DNA from 2 places in the Burkholderia torrens genome. Region 1 is predicted to be linked to the other one. Evidence: riboswitches for the same ligand, from Rfam matches in the RefSeq annotation. Region 1 holds a riboswitch; the other holds the start of a gene.
The links. A riboswitch is a leader RNA that binds a small molecule or an ion and turns the genes downstream of it on or off. The one in region 1 is predicted to bind manganese.

Region 1 (14,317 bases):
GGCGGTAACGACGGCTTCGATCGACACGTTCTGGCCGGCGAGCGGCGACGGCGCGCCCGGCCCCTGGATGTCGGCGATCGGCGTCGTGCTGCGGCCGCAGTTCGGGCTGACGGGGGCGGCAGTGGCGGCGAATACCGGCGCGGCGAGCGTCGGGAGCAACAATAGCGGGGCAAACAGACGGATTGTCGAGCGCATGACGGGGAATCCCGGTTGTGAGGGTGGCGAAAGCTTAGCGGCGCTCAATGACAGTTTTTGGTAATGAAGAGACAGGCCGATGTAATCGTCGTTATCACGCTGCGGTCGCCACCGCTCGCACGTTCGGGCCTGAAAATGCGGGGAAATCGTCTGACGACAACTGCTTCGTGCCCGCGACGATCCCCCCGCGTGTGTTCGCGCTTGCACCGCCCGGCTAGACCGTCCCCGGGAACGCGCTGGACACGAGCACGGCCGCCACCATCAGCACACCGCCGAGCACGACCGCCTCGATCCGCAACACGGCGCCGAACCGTTGCAAAGAAACCGCCGGCATCGCGGCAGCCGGATCCTTCAGCGCGGCCAACAGCTTCGGCATCCCGAAGAAACGGTTATGCCCGCCGAGCGCCGCCGCGATCAGCACGAGCGCGAGCTTCAGCAGCAGGATCTGTCCGTACGTCGACGCGAGCAGGTTGACGGGCGTATCGACGCCGCGCCAGCCGTTGTAAGCGCCGGTCGCGAACAGCACGACCAGCGCATGGGTCGACGCGTCGGACAACGACTGCACGAACGATGCGCCCGTCGTGCGCTCGCTCGCAGGCATGCCGATGAGCCGCGGCATCACGCCGAACGCCGTCACGAGCACGAGCCCGACCCATGCGCTGATCGCCAGCAGATGCAGCCAGTCGATCCATACCGGCACGCTGAACAATCCCGCATCCACCGGATGTCCGCCGTTGCTGCGCGCAAGCGCGACGCAGGCGAGCGCCGCCCACATCGCGAGCGGAAAGCGCGCGTCGTCCGCGCGCCTGACGAACGACAGCAGCACGACGACGAGCATGAACACGGCACCGGCCAGCCACGCATGGCCAAACCCCGTGCCCACGAGCATCGCGCAGACGGCCGGCCCCGCTTCGAGCAACGACACTTCGCTCATCAGCGCGCAGTGCGCCCAGAACGCGGTGATGCTCGCGAGCAGCGACGCGACCGACGCGATGCGCAGCGTCGCGACGAGCCGCCGTGCGACGCCGTGCTGCCATGCCGACGCGCCGCGCGCGAGCCAGTGGCGGCCGAGCAGCGCGCCGACGACGACGGCGAACCCGGCGTTCTGGAGCGCCACCGCCACGAGACGCAGCAGGCCGACGATGCCGTCGTTCATCCCTTCACCCGGAACGTATAGGTGCCCTTCGTACGATGTGCGTCGGCCGTCATCGCCGCCCATTGCACCGTGTAGGGGCCGGGCGCGAGCTTCGGCAGCGCGACCGTCATCACGCGCGGGTTCGACGCATCGACCTTCGCCTTGTCCTGCGTGACGGCGTTGCCGTTCGCGTCCGACACCTTCACCGAGCTGAAGGCCGGTTCGAGATCTTCGTTGAAGGTAAGCCGCACGGTGTCGGGCGCCACGTCGACCGTGCCGCCCGTCGCCGGTGCGGCGCTTTCCAGCTTGCCGTGCGCCGAGGCCGCGGCCGGCGCGGCCGCGAGGATCGCGCCGGCCGCGGCGAAGCCGGCCAGCCGCTTGAGCGTCGTGATCGTCATGTTCGCGCTCCGCATCACGGCTTCTTCAGTTCGACGACGGTCAGCGCACCGTTCACGTCCTCGGCGACGAAGTCGATCTTGTCGCCGGCCTTGACCTGCGACAGCATCGCCGGATCCTTCACCTTGAACGCCATCGTCATCCCGTCCATCCCGAGGTTCTCCAGCGGGCCGTGCTTGATCGTCAGCTTGCCGGCCGCCGTATCGACCTTGCGGATTTCGCCGTGCGACATGGGCTGCGCCGCGTCGGCGCCCTGCTTCGCGCCGTCGCTCATGTCCATGCCGGCCATGTCGCCGGCCGCGTACGACGCGGCGGAAAATACCAGCGCACAACCCATTGCCATCAAAACCAGTCCCTTCTTCATCGTGTCGACTCCCGTGTGAGTGAATGAAACCGGCGGCCGCATCGGTACGGCCGCCGCCTGCTGCGGATCAGCCGTCCGGCAATTCGCCGGTGTATTCGTAGGCGACGGTGCCCTTCGGATGCCGGAACCAGCCCGGATCGCGATAGTCGTTGCGGCCGAGCCCCTGCCGCACCTTGCAGACCGTGAACATGCCGCCCATCTCCAGCGGCCCGAACGGGCCCGTGCCCGTCATCATCGGCAGCGTGTTGTCGGGCAGCGGCATCTCCATGCCGCCCATCGCGCCGCCCGTGCTGCCCATCGCCATGTAGTCGGGCACGAGCTTGCCGATTCGTTTCGCGAGATCCTTCTGCGGCACGCCGATCAGGTTCGGCACCTGGTGGCCCATCGCATTCATCGTGTGGTGCGACTTGTGGCAATGGAACGCCCAGTCGCCGGGGCGGTCGGCGGTGAACTCGATCGCGCGCATCTGCCCTACCGCGACATCGGCCGTCACCTCCGGCCAGCGCGCCGCCGGCGGAATCCAGCCGCCATCGGTGCCCGCGACTTCGAAGCTGTAGCCATGCAGGTGGATCGGATGGTTCGTCATCGTCAGGTTGCCGAAACGAATCCGCACGCGGTCGCCGGCTCGCACCGGCAGCGGATCGATGCCCGGGAACACGCGCGAGTTGAACGTCCACATGTTGAAGTCGGTCATCTCGTTCACGCGCGGCGTATAGCTGCCGGGGTCGATGTCGTACGCGGCGAGCAGGAACACGAAATCGCGATCGACCGGCATCGTGCCGCGATCCTTCGGATGCACGATGAACATGCCCATCATCCCCATCGCCATCTGCACCATCTCGTCGGCGTGCGGGTGATACATGAACGTGCCGTGCGATTCGAGCTGAAACTCGTAGACGAAGGTCTTGCCCGGTGGAATGTGCGGTTGCGTGAGGCCGCCGACGCCGTCCATCCCGTTCGGCAGCCGCAGCCCGTGCCAGTGGATCGTGGTGTGCTCGGGCAGCCGGTTGGTCACGAAGATGCGGACCTTGTCGCCCTCGACGGCCTCGATCGTCGGGCCCGGCGACTGGCCGTTGTAGCCCCACAGGTTCGCGTTCATGCCGGGCGCCATCTCGCGCACGACGGGCTCGGCCGTCAGGTGGAATTCCTTCCAGCCGTTCTTCATCCGCCACGGCAGCGACCAGCCGTTCAGCGTCGCGACGGGCGTGTACGGGCGGCCGTTCGGCGGCACGAGCGGCGGCTGCGTGCCGGTCTTCGCCATCGTGGGCGCTTCGGGCAGCGACGCGGCGCCGGCCTTGCTGACCATCGCCGCACCGAGCAGCGCGGCGCCCGAGCCGCTGAGAAATTGTCGACGGGACACCATGTCAATGACCTTCCGGATGCGGTTGCGCCGCGGGGGTGGAGGCCGGCTGCGGCGCAGCGTCGGCCTTGGGAGTGGATTCGGATGCCGATTCGGCGGAATTCGCCGCGCGCGGCGCAACACCTGATGACGGCAGCCGGCCGCCGACCGCGATCTGCAGATCGGTTTCGGCGAGCCAGTAGTCCTTCAGCGCATCGATGTAGCCGTTGACCGCGCCGACCTGTTCGCGCGCATCGGCCAGCAGTTCGAACACGCTTGCGAGCATCCCGTTGTAGCGCAGCAGCAGTTCGTCGGAGATCGTCTTGCGCAGCGGCACGACCTCGTCTCGGTAGTGCGTTGCGACGTCGTAGCTCGTCACGTACGCCGCATACGATTCGCGCACTTCGGAGCGCGCGTCGATGGCCGTCTTCGCGAGCCGGTTCGCCGACTGCATGTAGATGGCCTCGGCGCGCGCGACCTTTGCACCGCCCCAGTCGAACAGCGGAATCTCGACGCTGATCTCGTAGCCGTGCTCGTGGCCCTTGCCGGTCTCGTAGTTGTTCACGTAGCCGAGATCGACCGCGTTGACGAAGCGTGTCGCCTTGCTCAGGCCGAGCGACGACGCGACGCCCTGCGTCTGCAGCTTCGCGGCCTGGATGTCGAAGCGGTTGGTCATCGCGAAGCGTTCGAGATCGGGCAGGTCCGGGCGCGTTTTCGGCAGGTCGGGCAGGCGCTCAGGCAGCGCGTACTGCGTGTGTGCACCCCACAGCCCCATCGCACGCGTCAGCTTCTCGCGGGCGGCCACGGCCTGCTGGCGCGCCTTCGCGTGCTGCGCGACCGCGTCGGCATGGAACGCCTGTTCGCGCGCGTAGTCGAGGCGGCTGAAGTTGCCGGCCTGCCGCATGCGCTGTGCGAGTTCGGCGGCCGCGCTCGCGGCGTCGCGCACCTGTCGCGCATAGTTCGCGGCCTGCTCCGCGGCAACGGCTTCCACGTAGGCGCGGCGCGCGTCGGCCGCCGCCTTCAGCATCGCGTCGGCCGTCTCGAGCTTGGTCTGCTCGAAGCGGCGACGTTCGATAGTCGTCGCGAGCGGCATCGTCAACAATGCGAACACGTTCGCCGAGAACGTGCGGCCGAGCGTCAGCTCGCCGTCGCCGGCACGCGTGCGGCTGAACGCGAAGCGCGGGTTCGGCAGCCGGCCGGCCTGCACGAGGTCGGCCTCCGACAGCCCGAGTTCGGCGTACGACGCCTGCAGACCGCGGTTGTTCAACAGCGCGACCTGCACCGCGTCGTCCATCGACAGCGGTTTCGCCAGCAGTTCCTTCGTCCGTTTGTCGACGGCTTCGCGGTCGGCGTCGGTCCTGACCATCACCGCGTCTTTCCCGATGCGCTCCGATGCGGCGGACGACACGGCGTCGAAACCGCCGTCCTTCGAAAACGTCGTACAGCCCGCGAGGAACGCCAGCGTGACCGCGGCCGCGCCGATCCTCGGCGATATCGCCAGGTTCGTCATTGCGCGGCCCCTCCGTGCGTCGAATGCGCGCCGCCATGACGCGCCGCGTTGCCGGGTTTCGCAGGCCGCTCCATCACGTCCCGGTTCAGTTGTTTCCAGCCCGGGCCTTCGTCGTCGCGATACGGCCGGTAGCCGTCGAACGCGGACGGCACGGTAACGTCCGGCACCGACGCGGCTGCGTCCGCCGGATCGGGTAACGGGGTTTGCGCAGCCGCGAGCGACGGCACGAAAGCCGCCGCGCTCAACAGCGCCGCAGTGATCAGTCGCATGAAAATATCTCGTCGTGAATCGCCCGGCGGACCTGGTGCGGCCGCCGGCGTGGATGGCAGGTCGTGGCCGGTCGGCCACGGGTAGCAACTAGACGGGCATCCGGCGAGGCGGCCGGTCGATGCCGCCGGTCAGGAACGACACGGCGACGACCGAAGGCGGCTGCGAGATGATCGCGACGCTGACGTCCGCCGCGGCGGGCACCACGGGCGCGCCCGACATGCCCGTACCGAAGCAGCACGACACGCACGCCGGGCATGACGATGCATGCCGCGCGTGGCCATCGTGATCGTGATGGCCTGCCTGCGCGGCCGGCATTGCGTTCGGGGCCTCCTCTACCGGCACGGCGCCAGCGCCAGCGCCCGCGCACGGCATCGACGCAGCCGCGAACGACTGGATCGGCAGGCTCAGCGCCAGCAGCACGACGAGGAGGAATTTGCGCCAGAACGACATGGATGCGGAATCAAGCAGACAACGACCGGTTGGGCCGGCGCGGCGCCGTGACGGCGCGCGCCGGGGGACAAGACGGTCGCAGCTTATCGCCGCCGCGGTGACGACGACATGGCCGAAACATGACCGGAATTTCATGAAACGCGGGTGCCGCGACGCATTGGCGCTGCATGACAATCCCGTCATTCGGCGGTCATCCTTCGCGCACGCGCGGCGCCGTAAGCTCAGGCGTTACACTGACCGGCTGGAATCACGGACAGCCTGCCTCACCATGCGGATACTGATAGTCGAAGACGAACCCAAGATGGCGTCGTACCTCCGGAAGGGGCTGATGGAGGCGAGCTATACGGTCGACATCGCGGAAACCGGCAAGGACGGGCTGTTCCTCGCGCTGCACGAGGATTTCGACCTTGTCGTGCTCGACGTGATGCTGCCGGAGCTGGACGGCTTCGAGGTGCTCAAGCGGCTGCGCGCGCAGAAGCAGACGCCCGTGCTGCTGCTCACGGCCCGCGAGGCGATCGAGGACAAGGTGACCGGGCTCGAACTCGGCGCCGACGACTACCTGCTCAAGCCGTTCGCGTATGCCGAATTCCTGGCGCGCATCCGCTCGCTGCTGCGGCGCGCGCCGCGCAACGTGCGCGACATCCTGCAGGTGGCCGATCTCGAGGTCGACCTGCTCAAGCGCCGCGTGCGGCGCGCCGATACCCGTATCGACCTGACCGCGCAGGAATTCGCACTGCTGCAGCTGCTCGCGGAGCGCGAAGGCGAAGTGCTGACGCGCACGTTCATCACGTCGCAGATCTGGGACATGAATTTCGACAGCGACACGAACGTCGTCGACGCGGCGATCAAGCGCCTGCGCGCGAAGATCGACAACGCCTACGAGAAGAAGCTGATCCACACGATCCGCGGGATGGGCTACGTGCTCGAGGATCGTTCGTGACCGTGAACGCGAGCCCGGCTTCGTATTCGCTGCTGCGGCGCCTGACGGTCGCGTTCGCCGCCGTCGCCGCGCTCGTGTTCGCGCTGACCGGCGCGTATCTGTACCGTTCGCTGTCCGCCGAACTCACGCGGCGCGACGATATCGAGATCTCCGGCAAGCTCAACCAGTTCCTGCAGCTCGCACGCGCCAGCGGATCGACGGCCGCGCTGCGCGCCGATCCGGCCGTGTTTCATGAAGTGCTGCTGTCGCATCCCGGTGTCTATCTCGGCATCTACGACGCGCGGAACCGCCAGCTCGTCGAGCATGCCGACGAAGCCGGCAACACGCTGGCGTCGCTCATCGCGGCACCGCATCCTGCCGGTGGAACGTCCGGCCCGTTCACCTGCTCGCCGTCCGGCATCGGCACGTCGCGCTGCGTGTACGCCCGAGCAACGCTACCGTCCGGCGAAGCGATCCAGGTCGCGCTCGCGCGTACGGCAACCGATCGCCAGTCGCTGCTCGAAAGCTATCGCGTCGACATCTGGCTCGCGGCAGCCGTCGGCGCGCTGCTGGTCGGCGCACTCGGCTACGCAGTCGCGTCGCGCGGCCTGCGCCCGGTCGAGAGCCTCGGCCGGCAGACGTCGCGCATCGAGGCGCACAACCTGAACGCGCGCCTCGACGCGCGCGGCGGCCCGGTGGAATTGCACGAGCTCGCGACATCGGTCAACCGGATGCTCGACCGCCTCGAACGCGCGTTCGTTCGGCTGTCGCAGTTCTCTTCCGATCTCGCGCACGACATGCGCACGCCGCTCGCGAACGTGATCAGTTCGTCGCAGATCACGCTGTCGCGTGCCCGCACGACCGAGGAATACGAAGCGCTGATCGATTCGAACATCGAGGAATGCGAACGGCTGCAGCGGATGATCGAGAACATGCTGTTTCTCGCGCGCACCGACAACGCGCGTCAGCACCTGAAGACCGCCGAACTCGACGCGGGCAGCGAACTGCGTCGGCTCGCGTCGTATTTCCAGGCACTGGCCGACGAGGCCGGCGTGCGCATCGACGTGCGCGGGGAAGCGCCGGTCGTCGCGGATGCGACGCTGTTCCGGCGCGCGGTGAGCAACCTCGCGTCGAACGCGCTCGAACATGCGGAAGCCGCATCGACGATCGAGCTGGCCGTCTCGACGCAGCAGAATTACGCGGTCGTCGAAGTCACGAATCGCGGCGCCGCGATTCCGCCCGAGCAGGTCGAACGGATCTTCGAACGCTTCTACCGCATCGATTCGTCGCGGCACGGCGCGGCGCGCAACGCCGGGCTCGGGCTCGCGATCGTGAAGTCGATCATGGAGCTGCATCGCGGCAAGGTCGAGGTCGCGAGCCGCGACGGGCGCACGACGTTCGCGCTCTACTTTCCGCGCGGCGCGGAGCGTTGAACCGCTCCTCGACTTCCGGCTAGCGATCCCGTTCGGTCGCGAACGACCTGCGAATGCAGGCGAGCAGCGCGACGGTCGCCGCACTGAACACGGCCCCTGCGTAGAACGTGGCGGCGGCGCCTGCCCAGTCCCACAAGGCGCCCGCGACGACGCTCGACACGAGCGTCACGGCGCCGCTGAGCAGGTTGAACACGCCGAACGCCGTCCCTCGCAATTCGGCCGGCGCGGCATGCGCAACCATCGTCGCGAGCAGCCCCTGCGTCATCCCCATATGGACCCCCCACAACGCGACGCCGACGAGCACGGTGCCCCAGTGCGTGCCGTGTGCAAGCACGATATCGGCGGCGATCAGCATGACGAGCCCGGCCACCATCAGCTTCGTGTGGCTCGTCGTGTCGGCGAGCTTGCCGAACGGGTAAGCCGACACCGCGTACACGACGTTCATCGCCACCATCACGAGCGGCACGAGCGCAACGGGCACGCCGCTGCCCATCGCGCGCAGCACCAGGAACGCCTCGCTGAAGCGGGCCAGCGCGAACACGGCACCGATCGCGACGACCCACCAGTAGCGGGCGCCGAGCTGCGCGACGACCTCGCGGCGGATCGGGTTGACGCGCGTCTCGCCCGGCGCGCGCGCCGGCTCGTCGATACCCAACGCGAGCAGCGCCACGGCCAGCACGCCGGGGATCACGGCCAGCCAGAACGCGAGGCGGAAATCGTCGCGCCAGGCCAGCATGATGACGACGGCCAGCAACGGCCCGAGGAATGCGCCCACCGTGTCGAGCGACTGCCGCAGCCCGTAGGCGGCGCCGCGCAAGTGGACCGGCGTGACGTCGGCCACCAGCGCGTCGCGCGGCGCGCCGCGGATCCCCTTGCCGATCCGGTCGACGATCCGCGCCGTCACCACGACGCCGATCGTCGGCGCGATCGCGAACAGCGGCTTGCTCAGCGCACCGAGCCCGTAGCCGGCAACCGCCAGCCACTTGCGATTGCGCAGGTAGTCGCTCAGCGTGCCGGAGAACACCTTGACGACCGGCGACGTCGCCTCGGCGATCCCTTCGATCAGGCCGATCGTCGTCGCGCTCGCGCCGAGCCCCGCCATCAGGAACATCGGCAACAGGCTGTGGATGATCTCCGACGACACGTCCATCAACAGGCTCACGCAGCCCAGCACCCAGACGCTGCGCGGAATCTGGCGAAGAATGCCGGTCGACGATTCGGTCTGCATGGACGGCTCCCGGTCAGGAATCCTGACGCTGAATGCCTGTGATGCTACCGCAGGCCCGTGACCCGCACGCAGGCTTCGGTGGTCGTGCGTCCGGTCTAGTCGGTCGTCTCGCGCCGAATCTTCGCCTGCCGGCGCGTACGGTCGTTCAGTATCTGGTGCCGGCGATGGTCGGTCATCTTCTTCCAGTCGCGCGCCTCGTCGCGCGTGCGCAGGCAGCCGACACAAAAACCCGTCCGGCCGTCGAACGCGCACAGCTCGATACACGGCGATTTCACGGCCACGATCAGGCGGCCTTCGCGGGCGTCATCACTTCGACGGTCACGTGAGACATGCCGTCGAAGCCCGCGACGAGCGCATGGTAGAAACGCGCATCGCGCGCGGCATCGCCGGTTTCGACCGACACGATCGCGCTCATGTGGCCGGGGCCGACGCGCCACACGTGGAGATCGTTGACCTTGTCGCCGAGCGCCTCGATCGCGCGACGGACGTTGTCCGTCAGCTTGCGATCGACGTTGACGTCGAGCAGGATGCCGCCCGTGTCGCGCATCAGCCCATAGGCCCAGTTGGCAATCACCAGCGCGCCGACGATGCCCGCCAGCGGATCCATCCAGACCCAGCCGAACGCCCGCGCGAGCAGCAGGCCGACGATTGCGAGCACCGACACGGCCGCGTCGGCGATCACGTGAATGTAGGCCGACCGGATGTTGTGGTCGCGATGCGCCGCCGAATGCGAACCGTGCTCGTGGTGCGCGTCTTCGTGGTCGTGGTCGTGGTCGTGGTCATGCGCATGATGATGGCCGTGACCGTGATGGTGATCGCCGCTCAGCAGCCACACGCTGGCCAGGTTGACTGCGAGCCCCAGCACCGCGATCGGAATCGCTTCGCCGAAGTGAATGGCTACCGGAGACAGAAAACGCGCGATCGCCTCATAGCCGATCAGCAGCGCGATCATCGCGAGCACGATCGCGCTCGTGAACCCGGCCAGGTCGCCGAGCTTGCCGGTGCCGAACACGAAGCGCGGATCGTCCGCATGCCGGCGCGCGTAGGTATAGGCCAGCGCCGCGATCAGCATCGCGCCCGCGTGCGTCGACATGTGCAGCCCGTCCGCGACCAGCGCCAGCGACCCGAACAGCGTGCCGCCGACGATTTCGGCGATCATCATTGCCGTGCACAACCCGATGACCGCCCAGGTCTTCCGCTCGTTCCGCGCGTGCGCGGCGCCCAGAAACGCATGGCTATGCCAGCTGTCGGCGGCCCTGCCGTCGAATTCGTTCATGATCCGATCCGGTTACTTGAAATAGCTGTGGACGACATCGATCAGCTGCTCGGTCGCGCTGCCCTCGTGCGCGTCCGGCGTATCCGCATCGACCAGATGCGACCGGATGTGGTCCTCCAGCACGACGGCCAGCAGGCCGTTCATCGCGCCACGACAGCTCGTGATCTGCTGCAGCACGTCGTTGCAGCCGCGCTCTTCCTCCAGCGCGCGCTCGATCGCTTCGACCTGGCCCTTGATCCGACGCACGCGGTTCAGCAGCTTCTGTTTTTCGCGAACGGTATGACTCATCGATGGCTCCTGTATAGGGTAGGGGAGTATATCTCCAGGAGGGTTTCCCTATAGGGTAGAGGGGTATATTTTTTCGAGATGAAGGCTTGTCGAAAGAAATCCGCTCGGCTAGACTGCCCTTCGTCTTTGGGGAGTAGCCTGCTTTCCGTCCCCCGGAAAGCGAACGCGTCAACACACTCGGCCTGTGGCCGTGGCGCGTTCGGCCTGATCGGCTTGGCGAGACCATGGGCGCATCGCGTCGTTCCTGGTCGGACGTCGGCGGATGCGCCATGGTTCGTCAGCGTCCGACCACGGAGTCCCCATGTTCCCCACCGCCTTCTCTCCGCGCTCCCCCGCCCGCCGGGCACGTGCCTGCGGAGGTGCCGCATGACCTTCATGTTCCTCGAACTGGCGTTCATGCTGATCGTCATCCTCATCGCGGCCGAGGTCTTCACCAATGCGCTCGAACATCTTGGCGAACGCCTGAAGATTTCTGAGGGCGTCACCGGTTCGCTGTTCGCGGCCGTCGGCACGGCGCTGCCCGAAACGATGGTGCCGCTGCTCGCCCTGGCCGGCGGCACGGCGAACCAGGCCGTGAACGAGGAAATCGGCGTCGGCGCGATTCTCGGCGCACCGCTGATGCTCGCGACGCTCACCACGTTCCTGATGACGCTCGCCGTGATCCGCTCGCGCGGGCTGCGCGGCACGATCACGCCTGAACGCACGGGCTTCGTGCGCGACATGAACACCTTCCTCGTCGCGTTCTCGCTGGCCACCGCCGCGATGTTCGTCCCGCATCACAACTGGGCCGTGCGCGCCCTGCTCGCCGCGATGCTGGTCGGGCTCTACGTGATGTACGTCGTGATGACGTTCCGTGCGTCGACCCGGCTCGTCGATGCCGGGCACGGCACCGAAGCGCCGCATGCGATGTTCCTGTCGCGTCTCGGCCTGCCAACCAATCTCACGACGATCGTGCTGCAGTTGCTGATCGGCCTCGTGCTGCTGGTCGGCGGAGCGAAGGGCTTCATTCACGGCGTGGAAGGCGTATCGCACGCGCTCGGCATCTCGGCGCTGCTGCTGTCGCTGATCATTGTGCCGATCGCGACGGAGTTGCCGGAGAAGGTCAACAGCGTGCTATGGATCCGCCGCAAGAAGGATACGCTCGCGTTCGGCAACATCACCGGCGCGATGGTGTTCCAGGGCACGCTGCTGCCGGCGATCGGCATCATGCTGACGCCGTGGGAGCCGCGCCCCGAAGTGCTGACCGGCGTGATCATCACGCTCGCGGCGGCCGCGTGGCTGCGCTTCAATGCGCGCACCCGCGGGCTCGCGATCTGGGCGTTGCTCGCGAACGGCGCGGGTTATGCGGGGTATCTGGTCCTGACGCTGGGGCGCTGAGCTGGCTCACCCGGCACACGCCCGCCGGCGCGGCGCGACCGATGTCCCGCCGCGCCGCGTGCCCGCGAGCGATTCAGATGCGCGTCTGGTTCACACGCTGCGACAGTTGTTCGGCGCTTTCCTTGCGCTCGCTGTACCGGTCCGTCAGGTACGCGCCGACGTCGCGCGTCAGCAGCGTGAATTTGACCAGCTCCTCCATGACGTCGACGACCCGGTCGAAATACGCGGACGGCTTCATCCGGTCGTCGTCGCCGAATTCCATGAACGCCTTCGCGACGGACGACTGGTTCGGAATGGTCAGCATGCGCATCCAGCGCCCGAGCACGCGCATCTGGTTGACCGCGTTGAACGATTGCGAGCCGCCGCTGACCTGCATGACCGCGAGCGTCTTGCCCTGCGTCGGCCGTACCGCGCCGACCGACAACGGAATCCAGTCGATCTGCGATTTCATCACGCCGGTCATCGCGCCGTGCCGTTCGGGGGAGCACCACACCATGCCCTCCGACCATTGCACGAGTTCGCGCAACTCCGCCACTTTCGGATGGTGCTCGGGGGCATCGTCGGGCAACGGCAATCCGGACGGATTGAAGATCCGGACGTCGGCGCCCATGGCCGTCAGCAACCGCGCCGCCTCCTCGACCAGCAGCCGGCTGAACGAACGCACGCGCAATGATCCGTAGAGCAGCACGATGCGAGGCGGATGCGTGGACGGAAGCGCGGGCTGCAGCCGGCTCGCGTCCGGTACGCGAAAGAGCGTGGCATCGAGTTGCGGCAGGTCGTTCAGGCGGTCAGACACGCTTGCCCTCCGCATCGATCACGATTTCGCCGTCTTCCTTCGCAAACGGCCCCTTCTGCGGATCGGGCAGGATATCGAGCACCTGCTCGGACGGGCGGCACAGCCGCGTGCCGAGCGGGGTGACGACGATCGGGCGATTGATCAGGAGCGGGTGGGCGACCATGAAGCCGATCAGATCGGCGTCGCTCCATCTCGGATTGTCGAGATCGAGCGCTTCATAGGGTGTCCCCTTGCGACGCAGCACGTCGCGAACGGGAATGCCCATCGCCGCGATCAGCGCGCGCAGTTCCGCTTCGCCCAGCGGCGCTTCCAGATAAAGCACGACGCGCGGCTCGACGCCGCTGTTGCGGATCATCGCCAGCGTGTTGCGCGACGTGCCGCAATCGGGGTTGTGATAGATCGTGATGTCGGTCATTTCCGGATTCCTGAATGATGTCACGCGCGCTCGTACCAGCCCTTCGAACGGTTGACGACGCGCACGACGAGCAGCATGACCGGCACCTCGATGAGCACGCCGACGACGGTCGCGAGCGCTGCGCCGGAGTGAAAGCCGAACAGGCTGATGGCCGCCGCCACGGCCAGTTCGAAAAAGTTGGATGCGCCGATCAACGCCGACGGGCACGCGATGCAGTGCTTCTCGCCGACGACGCGATTGAGCCCGTAGGCGAGCGCCGCGTTGAAGAACACCTGGATCAGGATCGGCACCGCGAGCAGCGCGATCACCAGCGGTTGCTTGAGGATCGCCTCGCCCTGGAACGCGAACAGCAGCACCAGCGTGGCCAGCAGTGCGGCGATGGACCAGGGGCCGATCTTCGCCATCGCGCGGTCGAACGCCGCCTGCCCGTTGGCGAGCAACAGCCTGCGCCACGCTTGCGCGAGGATCACCGGGATGACGATGTAGAGCACGACCGACGTGAGCAGCGTCGCCCACGGCACCGTGATGGCGGACATCCCCAGCAACAGCCCGACCAGCGGCGCGAACGCGATCACCATGATGCTGTCGTTCAGCGCGACCTGCGACAGCGTGAACAGCGGATCGCCGCCCGTCAGCCGGCTCCACACAAACACCATCGCCGTGCACGGCGCGGCAGCCAGCAGGATCAGGCCGGCGATATAGCTGTCGATCTGGTCGGCCGGCAGCATCGGCGCGAATAGCTGCCGGATGAACAGCCAGCCGAGCAACGCCATCGAAAACGGCTTGACGAGCCAGTTCACGACGAGCGTGACGCCGATCCCCCGCACGTGCTGCCGAACCTCATGCAACGCACCGAAGTCGACCTTGACGAGCATCGGCACGATCATCATCCAGATCAACAGCCCGACGGGCAGGTTGACCTGGGC
Region 2 (14,317 bases), on a different replicon from region 1:
TGATCGCGATCGCGGCGGCCGGCGGCGTCGGCACGGCCGCGCGACACCTGTCGATCCAGATGAATCCGGGCTTCAGCTGCGGCTTCGACACGCTGCAGCCGATCGTCGACAGCCTGCCGCCCGCGCAGTGGTTCCCCGGCATGTTCAAGGTCGCCGGGCTGTGCGAGACCGTCTACCCGCCGATCTTCGGCATCCTGCTGCCCGGCTGGGCGCTGATCGGCTTCGCCGTGATCCTGGTCGCGGTCGTCGCGAGCCTCTGGCGTCATCGCCGCAAGCTCGCGGGCTGACCGGCCGGCCGCCTTGCCGGCCACCGGCATGTGCGGCTCGATCGAGCCGCACGCCGACGTCTCCATCCGGCGCTTTCGCCGCCCCAATCCGGCCGGCCGCGCGTAAACACCTACTCCGCTGCCGCCCCGATCGCCGGGCGAACGCGCGTCGCGCGAGCGTCGCGCCCCCGCCCCGTCACGCGTGCGTTTCGGCCCGATGCGCACGCATCGGTCCCCCGATCCCGCGCGGCGGGCCTATGATCGACATGATCGCCTCCTGATAGCCCGGATCACCGCCCGGCCATGTTCCTGCCGCGTGGCGATGCTATCTTCGGGACTGGATGGCGATCTACGTGCGCGAGGCCAGGCGGTCTCACCGCTCCCTGCGTAACGCGCGCCCGATCCGCAATGTCGACTGGATTCATCATGACAACGCAAACCATCCGCATCCGTCACCCTCATGGCGTCCGCGTGTCCAGCGGCGCCGTTCGCGCGCGTCGTCGGCGCGCCGCCGCCGCACTGCGTCAGCCGTGCGGCCGGCCTGCCCTGCTCCCGTCCGTCCTCGCCATCGTCATGCCCGCCGGCCCGCGCCGCGTGTCGTGCCGCGTCGTTCCGCACGGGGTGTGCTGATGGAAGCCTGGCTCGGCGATCTGCAGCAACTGCTCGCGCACGGCGAAGCGGCCGTGCTCGTGACGGTCGCGCATACCGACGGCTCCGCGCCGCGCGAAGCCGGCACCAAGATGCTCGTCACGCGCGACACGGCCCGCCATACGATCGGCGGCGGTCATCTGGAATGGAAGGCGATCGAGATCGCGCGGCATCTGCTGAAGGACGGCGCGCACGTGCCGCACGCACGCCGGCTCGAGCGGCTCGCGCTCGGCCCGAGCCTCGGCCAGTGCTGCGGCGGCGCCGTGGTGCTCGCGTTCGAGCGGCTCGACGTCGGCGATCTCGGCTGGATCATGTCGCTCGCGAAGCGCGTCGCGGCCGGCGCCGCGACCGTGCGTAGCGTATCATTCGGCCCCTCGCCGGGCGCGCCGCTGTTGAGCGAGCCCGAATCGGAAGCCGCGCGTGCCGACTGCCTGCTGTGGGAAACCGGCGGCGTGTCGCTGCTGACCGAAACGATCGCGCCGTATGCGTTCCCCGTCGTGCTGTTCGGCGCCGGGCACATCGGCACCGCGCTCGTGAAGGTGCTGGCGACGCTGCCGTGCCAGGTGCGCTGGATCGACGGGCCCGATGCGGTGTTCCCGCCGGCCGACGCGCTCGCCGGCATCGGCAACCTCTCGATCGACGCGGCCGCTGCCCCGGCCGACGCGGTCGACGCAGCGCCGCCGCAGTCCTACTTCGTCGTGATGACGCACGACCACGCACTCGATTTCGTGCTGGCCGAGCGCATCCTGCGACGCGGCGACTACGCGTACTTCGGAATGACCGGCTCGCACGCGAAACGCGCGCAGTTCGATCATCGCCTCGCGGCGATCGGCATCGACCCGGCCCAGGTCGCGCGGATGCGCTGCCCGATCGGTGTCGAAGGCATCATCGACAAGGCGCCCGAAGTGATCGCGATCTCGGTGGCTGCGCAATTGCTGCAGGCCGTCGAAGCGAATGCGTCCGCGCAGGCTTCCCCTACCTACTGACCGACCAAGAACGACGCCATGACCCCGACATTCAAGGACAAGATTGCCCGCGCACCGAAAGCGGAGTTGCACATCCACATCGAAGGCTCGCTCGAGCCCGAACTGATTTTCGCGCTCGCGCAGCGCAACGGCGTGAAGCTCGCGTACGACTCGATCGACGCGCTGCGCGCCGCGTACGCGTTCACCGACCTGCAATCGTTCCTCGACATCTATTACGCCGGCGCGAGCGTGCTGCTGACCGAGCAGGATTTCTACGACATGACGGCCGCGTACTGCGAACGCGCGCTCGCCGACAACGTCGTCCACACCGAGCTTTTCTTCGATCCGCAGACGCACACCGAGCGCGGCGTGCCGATCGAGACGGTCGTCGCGGGCATCGAGCGCGCACTCGCCGATGCCGAACAGCGCGGGCTGTCGAGCAAGCTGATCCTGTGCTTCCTGCGTCACCTGTCCGAAGAGGACGCGCTCGCGACGTTCGAATCCGCGCTGCCGCTGTTCGAGCAATATCGTCACCGGCTGATCGGCGTGGGCCTCGACTCGTCCGAACTCGGCCATCCGCCGACCAAGTTCGCGCGCGTGTTCGAGAAGGCGCGCGCACTCGGGCTGAAGCTCGTCGCGCACGCGGGCGAGGAAGGCCCGCCCGCCTACATCTACGAAGCGCTCGACGTGTTGAAGGTCGACCGGATCGACCACGGCGTGCGCAGCATCGAGGATGCGGCACTCGTCGAACGCCTCGCGAAAACGCGCACCGCGCTGACCGTCTGCCCGCTATCGAACCTGAAGCTGTGCGTGTTCGACGACATGGCGAAGCACACGCTGAAGGCGCTGCTCGATCGCGGCGTCGCGGTGACGATCAACTCCGACGATCCGGCCTATTTCGGCGGCTACGTCAACGAAAACTACTTCGCGACGGCCGAAGGGCTGCAGCTCACGGATGCCGAAGTCCATGCGGTGATCCGCAACGGCTTCGAGGCATCGTTCATCGAACCGGCGCAGCGCGACGCAATGTACGCGCGCCTCGACGCTTACTGGCAGGCCGCGTGACGGCCCGCATCGAGGAGCGCTGACAGATGAGACACGGCAACGGCATCCGCCTCGCGACCAGCGGCTCGGCCTCGCGCCGGGCCGGTCGCGGGCGTGCACGCGTGGCGACGGCGCGGCCGGTCGTCGCCCGCTCGTGCCTGCCGCCGCGGCGTGCCGTTCCGTTCGCCGCCGCATCGGTCGCGAGCACAGCGGCTGCGAGGTCCGCCGGCGACCACTGGCTGGCGGCTTCGGCCGCCACCTTCGCCCGCGCAATCGCCTCCGGCCGTGCCGCACGCCGCGTGCCGCCGCCGCTCGCGAAGCACCGTCCCGCCCCCGTGCGGCGTCGATCGCTTTCTTCTGTTCGCCTTACCTTGATGCAGGACCATTCGTCATGACGCAAACCGCTTTCCGTTCCCAGCTGCTGACCTTCAACGGCGACCCGGCGCAATCGAGCCAGGCCGCGAACTACGAGACCGACGGCCTCCTGATCGTCGCCGACGGCAAGGTCGTCGCGGCCGGCCCGTATGCGCCGCTCGCGGCGACGCTCGCGCGCGACGCGGTCGTCCACGACCTGCGCGACAAGCTGATCGTGCCCGGCTTCATCGACACGCACATCCACTATCCGCAGACGGACATGATCGCGTCGCCGGCGCCGGGCCTGTTGCCGTGGCTCGACAAGTACACGTTCCCGACCGAGCGCCAGTTCGGCGATCCCGAGCATGCGCGCGAAGTCGCCGATTTCTTCGTCGACGAACTGCTGGCGTGCGGCACGACGAGCGCGCTCGTCTACTGCACGGTGCACAAGCAGTCGGCCGATGCGCTGTTCGCGGCGAGCGACGCGCGCGACCTGCGGATGATCGCGGGCAAGGTGCTGATGGACCGCAACTGCCCCGAGTTCCTGCGCGACACCGCGCAATCGGGTTACGACGACAGCGCCGAGCTGATCGACCGCTGGCATGGCAAGGGCCGCCAGATGTATGCGCTCACGCCGCGCTTCGCGCCGACGTCGACCGAGGCGCAGCTCGAGGCGTGCGGCGAACTCGCGCGCCGCCATCCGGACGTGTTCGTGCAGAGCCACGTCGCGGAAAACGTCGACGAGGTGAAATGGGTAGCCGAGCTGTTCCCCGGCCATCGCAGCTATCTCGACATCTACGACCGCTACGGGCTGCTGCGTCCGCGCGCGGTGTACGGCCACTGCATCCACCTCGACGACGAGGACCGCCGCCGGATGGCCGAGACGCGCACCGTCGTCGCGCACTGCCCGACGTCGAACTTCTTCCTCGGCAGCGGGCTGTTCGACTTCGACAAGGCCGGCGAACACGATGTGCCGGTCACACTCGCGACCGACGTCGGCGGCGGCACGTCGTTCTCGATGCTGCAGACGATGAACGAGGCGCACAAGGTCGCGCGGCTGTCGGGCCACCACCTGACCGCGACGCGGATGTTCTGGCTCGCGACGGCCGGCGCCGCGCAGGCACTCGACCTCGCCGACACGGTCGGCACGCTCCGGCCGCGCACCGAAGCCGACTTCGTCGTGCTCGATCCGCAGGCCACGCCGCTGCTCGCGCGCCGCACGAAGCGCGCCGATTCGCTCGAGGAACTGCTGTTCGCGTTCGCACTGCTCGGCGACGACCGCGCGGTGTACCGCACCTATGCGGCCGGCGAACTCGTGCACGAACGCGGCGCCGCGCGCCGCCCGGCCGCCGCTTGACCGTCACGGCAACGATCCGTCGGAACGCAGCCCCGGCAGGCGCGGCACATTCGCCGCCGCGCCCGTCGGGCAGCCGCACGCCGATCGAGCCCCGACACGCTGCCCGCCCGCTTTCCCGCACGCAATCCGCCGTGCTAGAATTCGCCGCTCATTGGGGAGTAGCCGCTCCGCTCGATGTCCCGCGCCCCCGGCGCGCATCGTGACGGAGGCGTCCGTCAACAGACTTGGCCGTTTGGCCATGGCGGACGCAGCCACGTTGGCCTGGCGAGACCGATGGTTCACAGTGCGCCGCATCAGGGCCCGGCGCGCCGTGGATCGTCGCTCGCACGCACAACATCGGCCCGTGGAACCCCATTCGTGTCCCAAGCCTTCCTGATCTCCACCGGCGCCGTCGCCCTCGCTGAAATCGGCGACAAGACCCAACTGCTTTCCCTCGTCCTGGCCGCGCGCTATCGCAAGCCGGTGCCGATCATTCTCGGCGTGCTCGTCGCGACGCTCGTGAACCACGGTTTCGCCGGCGCACTCGGCGAATGGCTCGGCGCGCTCGTCACGCCGTCGATCATGCGCTGGGCGCTCGCGTTCTCGTTCATCGCGATGGGGCTGTGGATCCTCGTGCCCGACAAGCTCGACGCCGACGAAGCGAACGCCACCCGTTCGCGGCTCGGCGTGTTCGGCGCGACGCTCGTCGCGTTCTTCCTCGCGGAAATGGGCGACAAGACGCAGATCGCGACCGTCGCGCTGGCCGCGCGCTTCCAGGATTACATCGGCGTCGTGGCCGGCACGACGTTCGGGATGATGCTCGCGAACGTGCCGGCGATCCTGCTCGGCGACCGCTTCGCGCACCGCCTGCCGACCAAGCTGGTGCACGGGATCGCGGCCGTGCTGTTCGTCGTGCTCGGCGCGCTGGCGCTGCTGGGCGTCGGCGTCTGACGGAAGGGAATGGCCGGCGCGGCCGGGCGGCCGCGCCGTGATGGCGACTGCGTTACTTGACGACGGCCGCGCCAGAGGCCGGCGCAGCCGGCACCGCGCGCTCGTTGGCGGCCGGCGCCGCCGGGCCGCCGCGCTTGTCGACCGGCAGCCGGACCGAGCGGACCGCGCCGTTCGACAGCGGGAAATCGGCGAGCGCGCTGCGCGCGAGGAACGGCATCGCGTACAGCAGCGTGCCGTTGTCGCCGGTCGTGCGCGCGGACACGTTGTACACCTCCTTGCCCGTCGCGCGCTCGGTGATGCGGATGCCAAGCACGTAGTCGAACACCTGGTACGTCTGCGCGACGTAGCCGGCCGGCATCGGCCCCCAGGGGCCCCACGGGCCCCACGGCCCGCGCCGCCAGTATGGCCCCGGCCCGACGAACCAGGGATCGTAGTAGACGGGCTGCGGCACCGTCACGAGATCGCTGCCGACTGAATAGGTCAGCCCGACGAGATAGCGTGCCTGCGCCGGCGGCACCTGCCGGAACGCATAGGCGGACAGCTCGTTCGCGACGATCGGCTCGTAGGTCGACTGCTCGAGGCTGTTCTTCTGCGCATCGGTGCGCGTGAACGCATAGGTGCGTGTCGCGTCGCTGCCGCTCCAGTCGGAGAAGGCCGTGACCTGGGTCGTCACATAGCTGGTGCAGCCCGTCAGCAGCGCCACGCACAGCGCCGCCGCCCAGCCCGCACCGCGAAAAATCCATTCGCGTTTCATGTTGATCCTCGTCGATCCGTCACCCGTTCGTCGCACCGCGCGAACCGTAACGGGATGCCGATAATACGCGGACTGCCGAAAGCGGTAAAAAGTTCGCCCGGCACGCAGCCGCAAGCCTTTGTACAATGGCCCGGTTCGCCAGGCCCGTCTTGCGGGCCCGTCCCCCACTCCACCGATCTCGACGACCATGTCCGACAACGCCTCCTCCACCGTGATCCGCCGCGCCGACTACACGCCGCCGGCCTTCCTCATCGATTCCGTCGCGCTCGAATTCGATCTCGCGCCGGCCCGCACGATCGTCAGGAATACGATGCGCGTGCGCCGCAATCCGGATGCCGCGCCCGCGCCGCACCTGGAGCTGATGGGCGAAGCGCTCGAGTTCGTCGGCGCCTGGCTGGACGGCGCGCCGCATGGCGCCGTGCGCGCGCACGAGCACGGGTTGACGGTCGAGAACGTGCCCGACACGTTCGAGCTGACGCTCGAAAGCGCGTGCGCACCCGACCAGAATACGACGCTGTCGGGCCTCTACGTGTCGAGCGGCAACTTCTTCACGCAGTGCGAAGCCGAAGGCTTTCGCCGCATCACCTATTTCCTCGACCGCCCCGACGTGATGGCGTCGTACATCGTCACGCTGCGTGCCGACAAGGCCGCGTACCCGGTGTTGCTGTCGAACGGCAACCTCGTCGACTCGGGCGACCTGCCCGACGGCCGCCACTTCGCGAAGTGGGAAGACCCGTTCCGCAAGCCGAGCTACCTGTTCGCGCTGGTTGCCGGCAAGCTCGTCGCGATCGAGGAGACGATCACGACCGGCTCGGGCAAGGAAAAGCTGTTGCAGGTCTGGGTCGAGCCGGCCGATCTCGACAAGACGCGTCACGCGATGGATTCGCTGATCCACTCGATCCGCTGGGACGAAAAGCGCTTCGGCCTCGAGCTCGATCTCGACCGTTTCATGATCGTCGCGGTCGGCGACTTCAACATGGGCGCGATGGAGAACAAGGGGCTCAACATCTTCAACACGAAGTACGTGCTGGCGAACCCCGAAACCGCGACCGACACCGATTTCGCGAACATCGAATCGGTGGTCGGCCACGAATACTTCCACAACTGGACCGGCAACCGCGTCACCTGCCGCGACTGGTTCCAGCTGAGCCTTAAGGAAGGCCTGACGGTGTTCCGCGACCAGGAGTTCTCGGCCGACATGGCCGCAGGCGACGACGTCGAATCGGCGGCCCGCGCGGTCAAGCGCATCGAGGACGTGCGCGTGCTGCGCCAGTTGCAGTTCGCCGAGGATGCGGGCCCGATGGCGCACCCGGTGCGCCCGGAAAGCTACGTCGAGATCAACAACTTCTACACGATGACCGTCTACGAGAAAGGCTCGGAAGTCGTGCGGATGTACCAGACGCTGTTCGGCCGCGACGGTTTCCGCAAGGGGATGGACCTGTACTTCAAGCGTCACGACGGGCAGGCCGTGACCTGCGACGACTTCCGTCACGCAATGGCCGACGCGAACGGGCGCGACCTCGCGCAGTTCGAGCGCTGGTACAGTCAGGCCGGCACGCCGCGCGTGTCGGTGCGCACCGCGTACGACGCGGCCGCGCGCCGCTATACGGTCACGCTCGCGCAGGGCTACGGCGACGCGTCGCCGGCCGCGCTCGACACGCAGCAGGGACCGCTGCTGATTCCGTTCGCGATCGGCCTGATCGGCCGCGACGGCCGCGACCTGCCGCTGCGTCTCGACGGCGAAGCCGCCGCATCGGGCACGACGCGCGTGCTCGACTTCACTGACACCGAGCAGACCTTCACGTTCGTCGACGTGCCGGAAGCGCCGCTGCCGTCGCTGCTGCGCAACTTCTCGTCGCCGGTGATCGTCGAGTACGACTACAGCGACGACGATCTCGCGTTCCTGCTCGCGCACGACAGCGATCCCTTCAACCGCTGGGAGGCCGGCCAGCGCCTCGCGACGCGCGCGCTGCTGACGCTCGCCTCGCGCGCCGCCGCGAACGAACCGCTCACGCTCGGCGAGAACTTCGTCGCCGCGTTCCGCCGCGTGCTGACCGATGAAAGCCTGTCACCCGCGTTCCGCGAACTCGCGCTGACGCTGCCGTCGGAAACCTATCTCGCCGACCAGATGGCCGAAGCCGATCCGGCCGCCGTGCATCGTGCGCGCCAGTTCGTGCGCCGCCAGCTCGCGACCGCGCTGCGCGCCGAATGGCTCGCCGCGTACGAACAGCACCAGACGCCCGGCGCCTACGAACCGACGCCGGAGGCCTCGGGCCGCCGTGCGCTGAAGAACCTCGCGCTCGCATATCTCGCCGAACTCGACGAGCCGGCCGATGCCGTGCGCCTCGCGACCGCGCAATACGACGCGGCCAACAACATGACCGATCGCGCGGCCGCGCTCGGCGCGCTGCTCTCTGCCGCCGCCGCGGGCGCGAACGAGCCGGCCGAGCAGGCGCTCGCCGACTTCTACCGTCGTTTCGAGAAGGAAGCGCTCGTGATCGACAAGTGGTTCGCGATGCAGGCGGCGCAACGCGGTACGGCCGCGCAGCCGACGCTCGCGAAGGTGCGCAAGCTGCTCGCGCATCCGGCGTTCAACCTGAAGAACCCGAACCGCGCACGCTCGCTGATCTTCAGCTTCTGTGCAGCCAACCCCGCGCAATTCCACGCGGCGGACGGGTCGGGCTACGCGTTCTGGGCCGAACAGGTGCTCGCGCTCGACGCGATCAACCCGCAGGTTGCCGCACGCCTCGCGCGCTCGCTCGAACTGTGGCGGCGCTTCACGCCGGCGCTGCGCGACCGGATGCGCGACGCGCTCGAGCAGGTCGCGGCCGGCGCGAAGTCGCGCGATGTGCGCGAGATCGTCGAGAAGGCGCTCGCGTAACGCCGTCGCCCGCGTCGCATTCGCGCGATGAAGCCGGTGCCGCCTGACGCGGTGCCGGCTTTTTTATTGCACGGGCGCGGCAGGAATCGAGCGTAATGACGGGGTCCGACCGCGCAACTTGCCGCCGCGGCGATACGCGCCGCGCCCGCCTCCGCTGCGGGAAACCGGGCCGGCTCGGCCGCCCGGCGATGTAACCGGACGAAAAAAGCCGGCGGCGCGGGAGGCGCGACGGGTAAAATTGCGGCCATTCAAGGATTCTTTGGCCTTTCGGAGTCTGTCATGTCCATTGCCCGCCGCACCACGCTGTCGAAGTTCCTGATCGAACAGCAACGTGAGACCAACAACCTCCCCGCCGACCTGCGCCTGCTGATCGAAGTCGTCGCACGCGCGTGCAAGGCGATCAGCTACAACGTGTCGAAGGGCGCGCTCGGCGAAGCGCTCGGCACCGCCGGCAGCGAGAACGTCCAGGGTGAAGTGCAGAAGAAGCTCGACATCCTGTCGAACGAGATCCTGCTCGACGCGAACGAATGGGGCGGCAACCTCGCCGCGATGGCATCGGAAGAAATGGAAACGTTCTTCCCGATCCCGGCGAACTACCCGCGCGGCGAATACCTGCTCGTGTTCGATCCGCTCGACGGCTCGTCGAACATCGACGTCAACGTGTCGATCGGCACGATCTTCTCGGTGCTGCGCTGCCCGGACGGCAAGCAGGCCACCGAAGAGTCGTTCCTGCAGCCCGGCACGGAGCAGGTCGCCGCGGGTTATGCCGTGTACGGCCCGCAGACGGTGTTCGTGCTGACGACCGGCAACGGCGTGAACTGCTTCACGCTCGACCGCGAAGTCGGCTCGTGGGTGCTCACGCAGAGCAACATGCAGATTCCGGCCGACACGCGCGAATACGCGATCAACGCATCGAACGCGCGCCACTGGTACGACCCGGTCAAGCGCTACGTCGACGAACTGAATGCCGGCAAGGACGGCCCGCGCGGCGACAACTTCAACATGCGCTGGATCGCATCGATGGTTGCCGACGTGCACCGGATCCTGAACCGCGGCGGCATCTTCATGTACCCGGCCGACAAGCGCACGCCCGATCGTCCGGGCAAGCTGCGCCTGATGTACGAAGCGAATCCGATGTCGTTCATCGTCGAACAGGCAGGCGGCGCCGCGACGACCGGCACGCAGCGCATCATGGAAGTGCAGCCGACGGGCCTGCACCAGCGCGTGCCCGTGTTCCTTGGCTCGAAGAACGAAGTCGAGCGCGTCACCGGCTATCACGACGAAGCAAAATAATTGCACTGCAGCACTAGACGGAGGTGCGATGCGCAAGTACAATCGCGCCTCTTGATGTGGCCCTGACCGGTCGCATCACAGTGAAGTGAAAGCGGGAAGTCCGCCGGATCGAGGGTTTCGCGAAGCAGCGGCAGCAAGCTGAAAAAAAGTTCGCAAAACCTATTGCCAAGATCTCGGATTTCACCATATAATTTCATTTCTCTGCTGCCGGTGTAGCTCAGTTGGTAGAGCAGCGCATTCGTAATGCGAAGGTCGTAGGTTCGACTCCTATCTCCGGCACCAAGACATAAAGGTCTGACAAGCACCGCTTGTCAGACCTTTTCTCTTTTCCGGCGCCGAAATCGCACGCGCATCCCTTCCCCGCTTCGCCTCCGCTTGCGGGCCTCCCCCGACTCACGCGCCACGTACCGCCGATTGCGATCGCCGGACCACTCCGCCCTCTTCCTCGCATCATGCGCACCTGGCGATCTGGATCACGATCCACAAGGCCTACGCACTGACGCTCGAACGCTACCGGCACGACCGCGTGCTGTTCTGCGGCGACGCCGCTTAACGCAGCCGAACGCGACACGTTCGCGGCCGGCTCGGCGCCCGGTGTGGAACTCACCGAATGTCCGCTGACGCTGTTTGCGGCACGCGGCAGCGACACACGCCGCGGCCACCTGACCGATCTCGTCGCACCACGCTTCACCGCGATCAGCTTCACGAGCGATGGCGTGCCCGATCCGTCGCTCGTCGAGCTCGAGCGACGCCTGCAGGATGCATACGTCAACCGAAGCCGATCTTCAGGAACCCGCATGATGACGGACATCGAACGCGACATGCTCTACACCGACCTGTGCCGCCCGATCACCGGAATCGGCGAAGCCGATGCGTCGCCCTTTCTCACTCGCTTCGCACTCCTGTCAATCGAGGCGATCAGCGAACCCGCGACAGTCGCGCGGCTGATCGCCGAGGCAGGCGAAGGATTGCCCGATACGAACGTGCCTGCGGCGATGCGCGAACGGCGAGACGACTGACCGGCCGGGCCCACCTTCATCTCATTCTTACAAATTCATTTCGACGCGCATCGTCCGTGCACGAACCGCGCCGTAGGCAGACGAATTCCCTGGAAAATCCGTTTGCGGATGCATAACATTACTTAACGATCCTGACCCGCCTATCGCGTTACATTGCGTGGGCGGCGCGGCGGGTCGCATGCCGCTTTCACCCAGCTTGCGGCGCACGACAGCCGGCGTCCGGTCATTTCGACTCAACCCAAGGAGAGGACCACCATGACTCATGGCTTGATTATGTGGCTCATCATCGGCGCGATCGCCGGCTGGCTTGCCGGCCTGCTCGTGAAAGGCGGCGGCTTCGGGCTGATCGTCGACATCATCGTCGGGATCGTCGGCGCGGTGATCGGCGGCTGGCTCGCCGGGATACTCGGCATCAGCGTCGGCAGCGGCTTCATCGGTTCGGTGATCGTCGCGGTCGTCGGTGCGGTGATCCTGCTGTTCGTGATCCGGCTATTCAAGCGAGCGGCCTGACGCTTCTCTCCACGCGCCTTCGGGCGTGTTTTCGCATCAGGCCGGCGCGCGGCCCGTTCGCCGCGCGCCACTCGCTCCGTTCAACGCTTCGCGTACTGCAAGCAGTCGTCGAGCACGTCGTTCGCCAGCAACCCGCTGCGCGCCTCGCGTGCGCGATCGCGCCCGATCCACACGGTGCGCGGCATTTCCCCTCTCCATCGCGCATCCAGCGCCGCACGCAAGCGTCCGGGCACCGGCTCCGCGTTCGCGACCTGCGCGACCTGCCGATCGGCGGCTCTCGATGCGCCGTGCGTGTCATGCGCATCGGCGGCCAACGACGCCGAGAGCCACGGCGCGCAGCTTGCCGTGAACGACGTCACAGCGACCATTTCAGTTCTCCATAGAAAGTACGGCCCGGATACGGGTGGAACACGTAGTAGCGGCGGTCGGTCAGGTTGTCGATGCCGAGCGATGCGGTCCAGTGACGATCGAGGTGATAGCGCGCCTTCAGGTCGACGACCGTGAACGAGCTCGTGCCGCCGTACACGTCCGGATTCACGTCGCTGTTGTCGAGCGTGTTGAACTGCCGCCCCGAGTAGCGCACGCCGACACTCGCGAGCCAGTGCTCGTCGAAGCGATACGACGCGAGCAGGTTCGCGCGCATGCGCGGAATGCGCGGGAAGCGCGAGCCGACGTAGGCCGGATTCGCGGCATCGGCGAGAATCTGCGCATTGCTGGCCGACACGTTAGCGTCGATCGCGAGCCCCCTCAGCCCGACGTTCTCGCCGCTGAACGCGAGTTCGACGCCGCGCACGCGCACGCGATCGACGTTCGAGACGTTGGTGACGGTCGTCGCACCCGACACCGTCGTCTGGCTGTAGATCGAATCGCGCAGGTCGCTCTGGAACACGCTCGCGCGCACGACGCCGACGCCGACGTCGCGCTCGGCCGTGAAGTCCCAGTCGATCGCCTTTTCCGGCCGCAGGTTCGGGTTGTTGTTGACGATCGCATTGTTCGAGATCGTGCCTTGGAACAGCTCGCCGACCGTCGGGAACCGCGTGCCGGTCGCGAACGACAGCCGGAAGCGCCACACGTCCGTCGCGTCCCATTGAAGCGCGACCTTCGGCGACAGCGCGTTCGCACTGCGGTCCGCATAGCCGAGCGTGCCGCTCGCGTTGCCGAGCGCGCCGCCGTATGCATCCCAGCGCTCGTAGCGCAACCCGAGCGTCGCGAGCCAGCCCGGCGCGAAGCGCCACGCGTCCTGCCCGAACAGCGCCTGCGTGCGCGTGTCGCCGCGATAGAGGCTCGCGAGCGACGTGGTCGGCCCGGCCAGCCAGTCGGCCGTGTTGTACGTGACGTTGCGCAGGAAGTAGTCGTCGTAGTGATAGCCGAACGTGAACGTGTGACCCTTCACTTCCGGCGCCTCGGCCTTCAGGTCGAGCGTGCGCCAGCCGGTGCCATCGCCCTGGAACAGCGTGCCCGCGCCGCCCTGCACGGTCGATGCCGCGCGCAGCACGTCCCGCGACACGTCGTACGCGGACACGACGCCCGACAGCCGCCAGCCCGAATCGAGCCGGCCGTTCAGGCCGAGCGCGTACAGCCAGTTTTCCTGGTCGCCGCGCTGCGGCGCGAACGCGTTCGGCGCGACGGTCATGTTCCGGCCGCCGATCGACACGTTGCCGCCGTAGACCGGGTTGCCGGCCACGTCGCGCAGGAAAGTTTCGCCGTGCTGCCGGTAATGGTTCTCCCAATGCCCGAGCGTGAGCGTCGCGTCGACGCGATCGGTGAACGCGTAACCCATCCGCACCGTCTCGTTGAGCTGCTCCGTCCGCTCGATCGTCTGCGCGCCGACGATCGTCCGCGGCTTGCCGTTGGGCCCGATGTCGGTCGCGGCGCCCGTCACGGGCACGGCGGCGCCCAGCTTCGGGTTGTAGGCCGAATTGGGGCTCGCATACTGCATCGGCTGGCCGTTGTTCTCCAGCCGGTCGAGCGACAGCGCGAACCAGAACCGGCCGACGCGGTTGGCGATCCGCGCGGTCTGGTGATTGCCGCCGAAGCTGTCCGCGAACCCGTAGCCGTCGTGGTAGCGCTGCGTGAAGAATTGCGTCGACAGCGATGCCTCGAGCTTGTCCGGGCGGCGCGTCGTGAGCAGCACCGTCGAGCCGATCGAGTTGCCGGGATACAGCGCGGAAAAGGGGCCATAGAGCACGTCGACGCGCGCGATGTCGTCGGGCGGAATCAGCGACCAGCGCGGCGGATACGCATAGCTCGACCCGAGCAGGTTCGACAGCAGCACGCCGTCGGCATAGACGAGCCC

Region 2: linked by a shared signal. The riboswitch ahead of AC5LXX_RS04870 (TMEM165/GDT1 family protein) and the one ahead of AC5LXX_RS28920 (sodium:calcium antiporter) in region 1 are both predicted to bind manganese.

What each region holds. Positions count from the first base shown of each region.
Region 1 is NZ_OZ480212.1:2,807,327-2,821,643, forward strand. It holds gene AC5LXX_RS28850 (ExeM/NucH family extracellular endonuclease) at 1-195, opposite strand, end outside; gene AC5LXX_RS28855 (CopD family protein) at 410-1,351, opposite strand; gene copC (copper homeostasis periplasmic binding protein CopC) at 1,348-1,728, opposite strand; gene AC5LXX_RS28865 (copper-binding protein) at 1,743-2,090, opposite strand; gene AC5LXX_RS28870 (multicopper oxidase family protein) at 2,158-3,453, opposite strand; gene AC5LXX_RS28875 (TolC family protein) at 3,455-4,939, opposite strand; gene AC5LXX_RS28880 (hypothetical protein) at 4,936-5,208, opposite strand; gene AC5LXX_RS28885 (hypothetical protein) at 5,297-5,659, opposite strand; gene AC5LXX_RS28890 (heavy metal response regulator transcription factor) at 5,928-6,599, shown strand; gene AC5LXX_RS28895 (heavy metal sensor histidine kinase) at 6,602-8,011, shown strand; gene AC5LXX_RS28900 (MFS transporter) at 8,031-9,239, opposite strand; gene AC5LXX_RS28905 (DUF1289 domain-containing protein) at 9,335-9,520, opposite strand; gene dmeF (CDF family Co(II)/Ni(II) efflux transporter DmeF) at 9,523-10,515, opposite strand; gene AC5LXX_RS28915 (metal/formaldehyde-sensitive transcriptional repressor) at 10,528-10,803, opposite strand; yybP-ykoY riboswitch at 10,920-11,089, shown strand; gene AC5LXX_RS28920 (sodium:calcium antiporter) at 11,170-12,180, shown strand; gene arsH (arsenical resistance protein ArsH) at 12,254-12,991, opposite strand; gene arsC (arsenate reductase (glutaredoxin)) at 12,969-13,391, opposite strand; gene arsB (ACR3 family arsenite efflux transporter) at 13,412-14,317, opposite strand, start outside.
Region 2 is NZ_OZ480211.1:1,041,590-1,055,906, reverse strand. It holds gene AC5LXX_RS04895 (disulfide bond formation protein B) at 1-287, shown strand, start outside; gene xdhC (xanthine dehydrogenase accessory protein XdhC) at 896-1,900, shown strand; gene AC5LXX_RS04885 (adenosine deaminase) at 1,919-2,944, shown strand; gene AC5LXX_RS04880 (hypothetical protein) at 2,971-3,318, shown strand; gene guaD (guanine deaminase) at 3,315-4,634, shown strand; yybP-ykoY riboswitch at 4,776-4,951, shown strand; gene AC5LXX_RS04870 (TMEM165/GDT1 family protein) at 4,992-5,564, shown strand; gene AC5LXX_RS04865 (DUF4136 domain-containing protein) at 5,617-6,318, opposite strand; gene pepN (aminopeptidase N) at 6,506-9,199, shown strand; gene AC5LXX_RS04855 (class 1 fructose-bisphosphatase) at 9,479-10,492, shown strand; tRNA gene AC5LXX_RS04850 (tRNA-Thr) at 10,699-10,774, shown strand; gene AC5LXX_RS04845 (hypothetical protein) at 11,089-11,511, shown strand; gene AC5LXX_RS04840 (GlsB/YeaQ/YmgE family stress response membrane protein) at 11,767-12,021, shown strand; partial or broken gene AC5LXX_RS04835 (TlpA family protein disulfide reductase) at 12,102-12,341, opposite strand; gene AC5LXX_RS04830 (TonB-dependent receptor) at 12,377-14,317, opposite strand, start outside.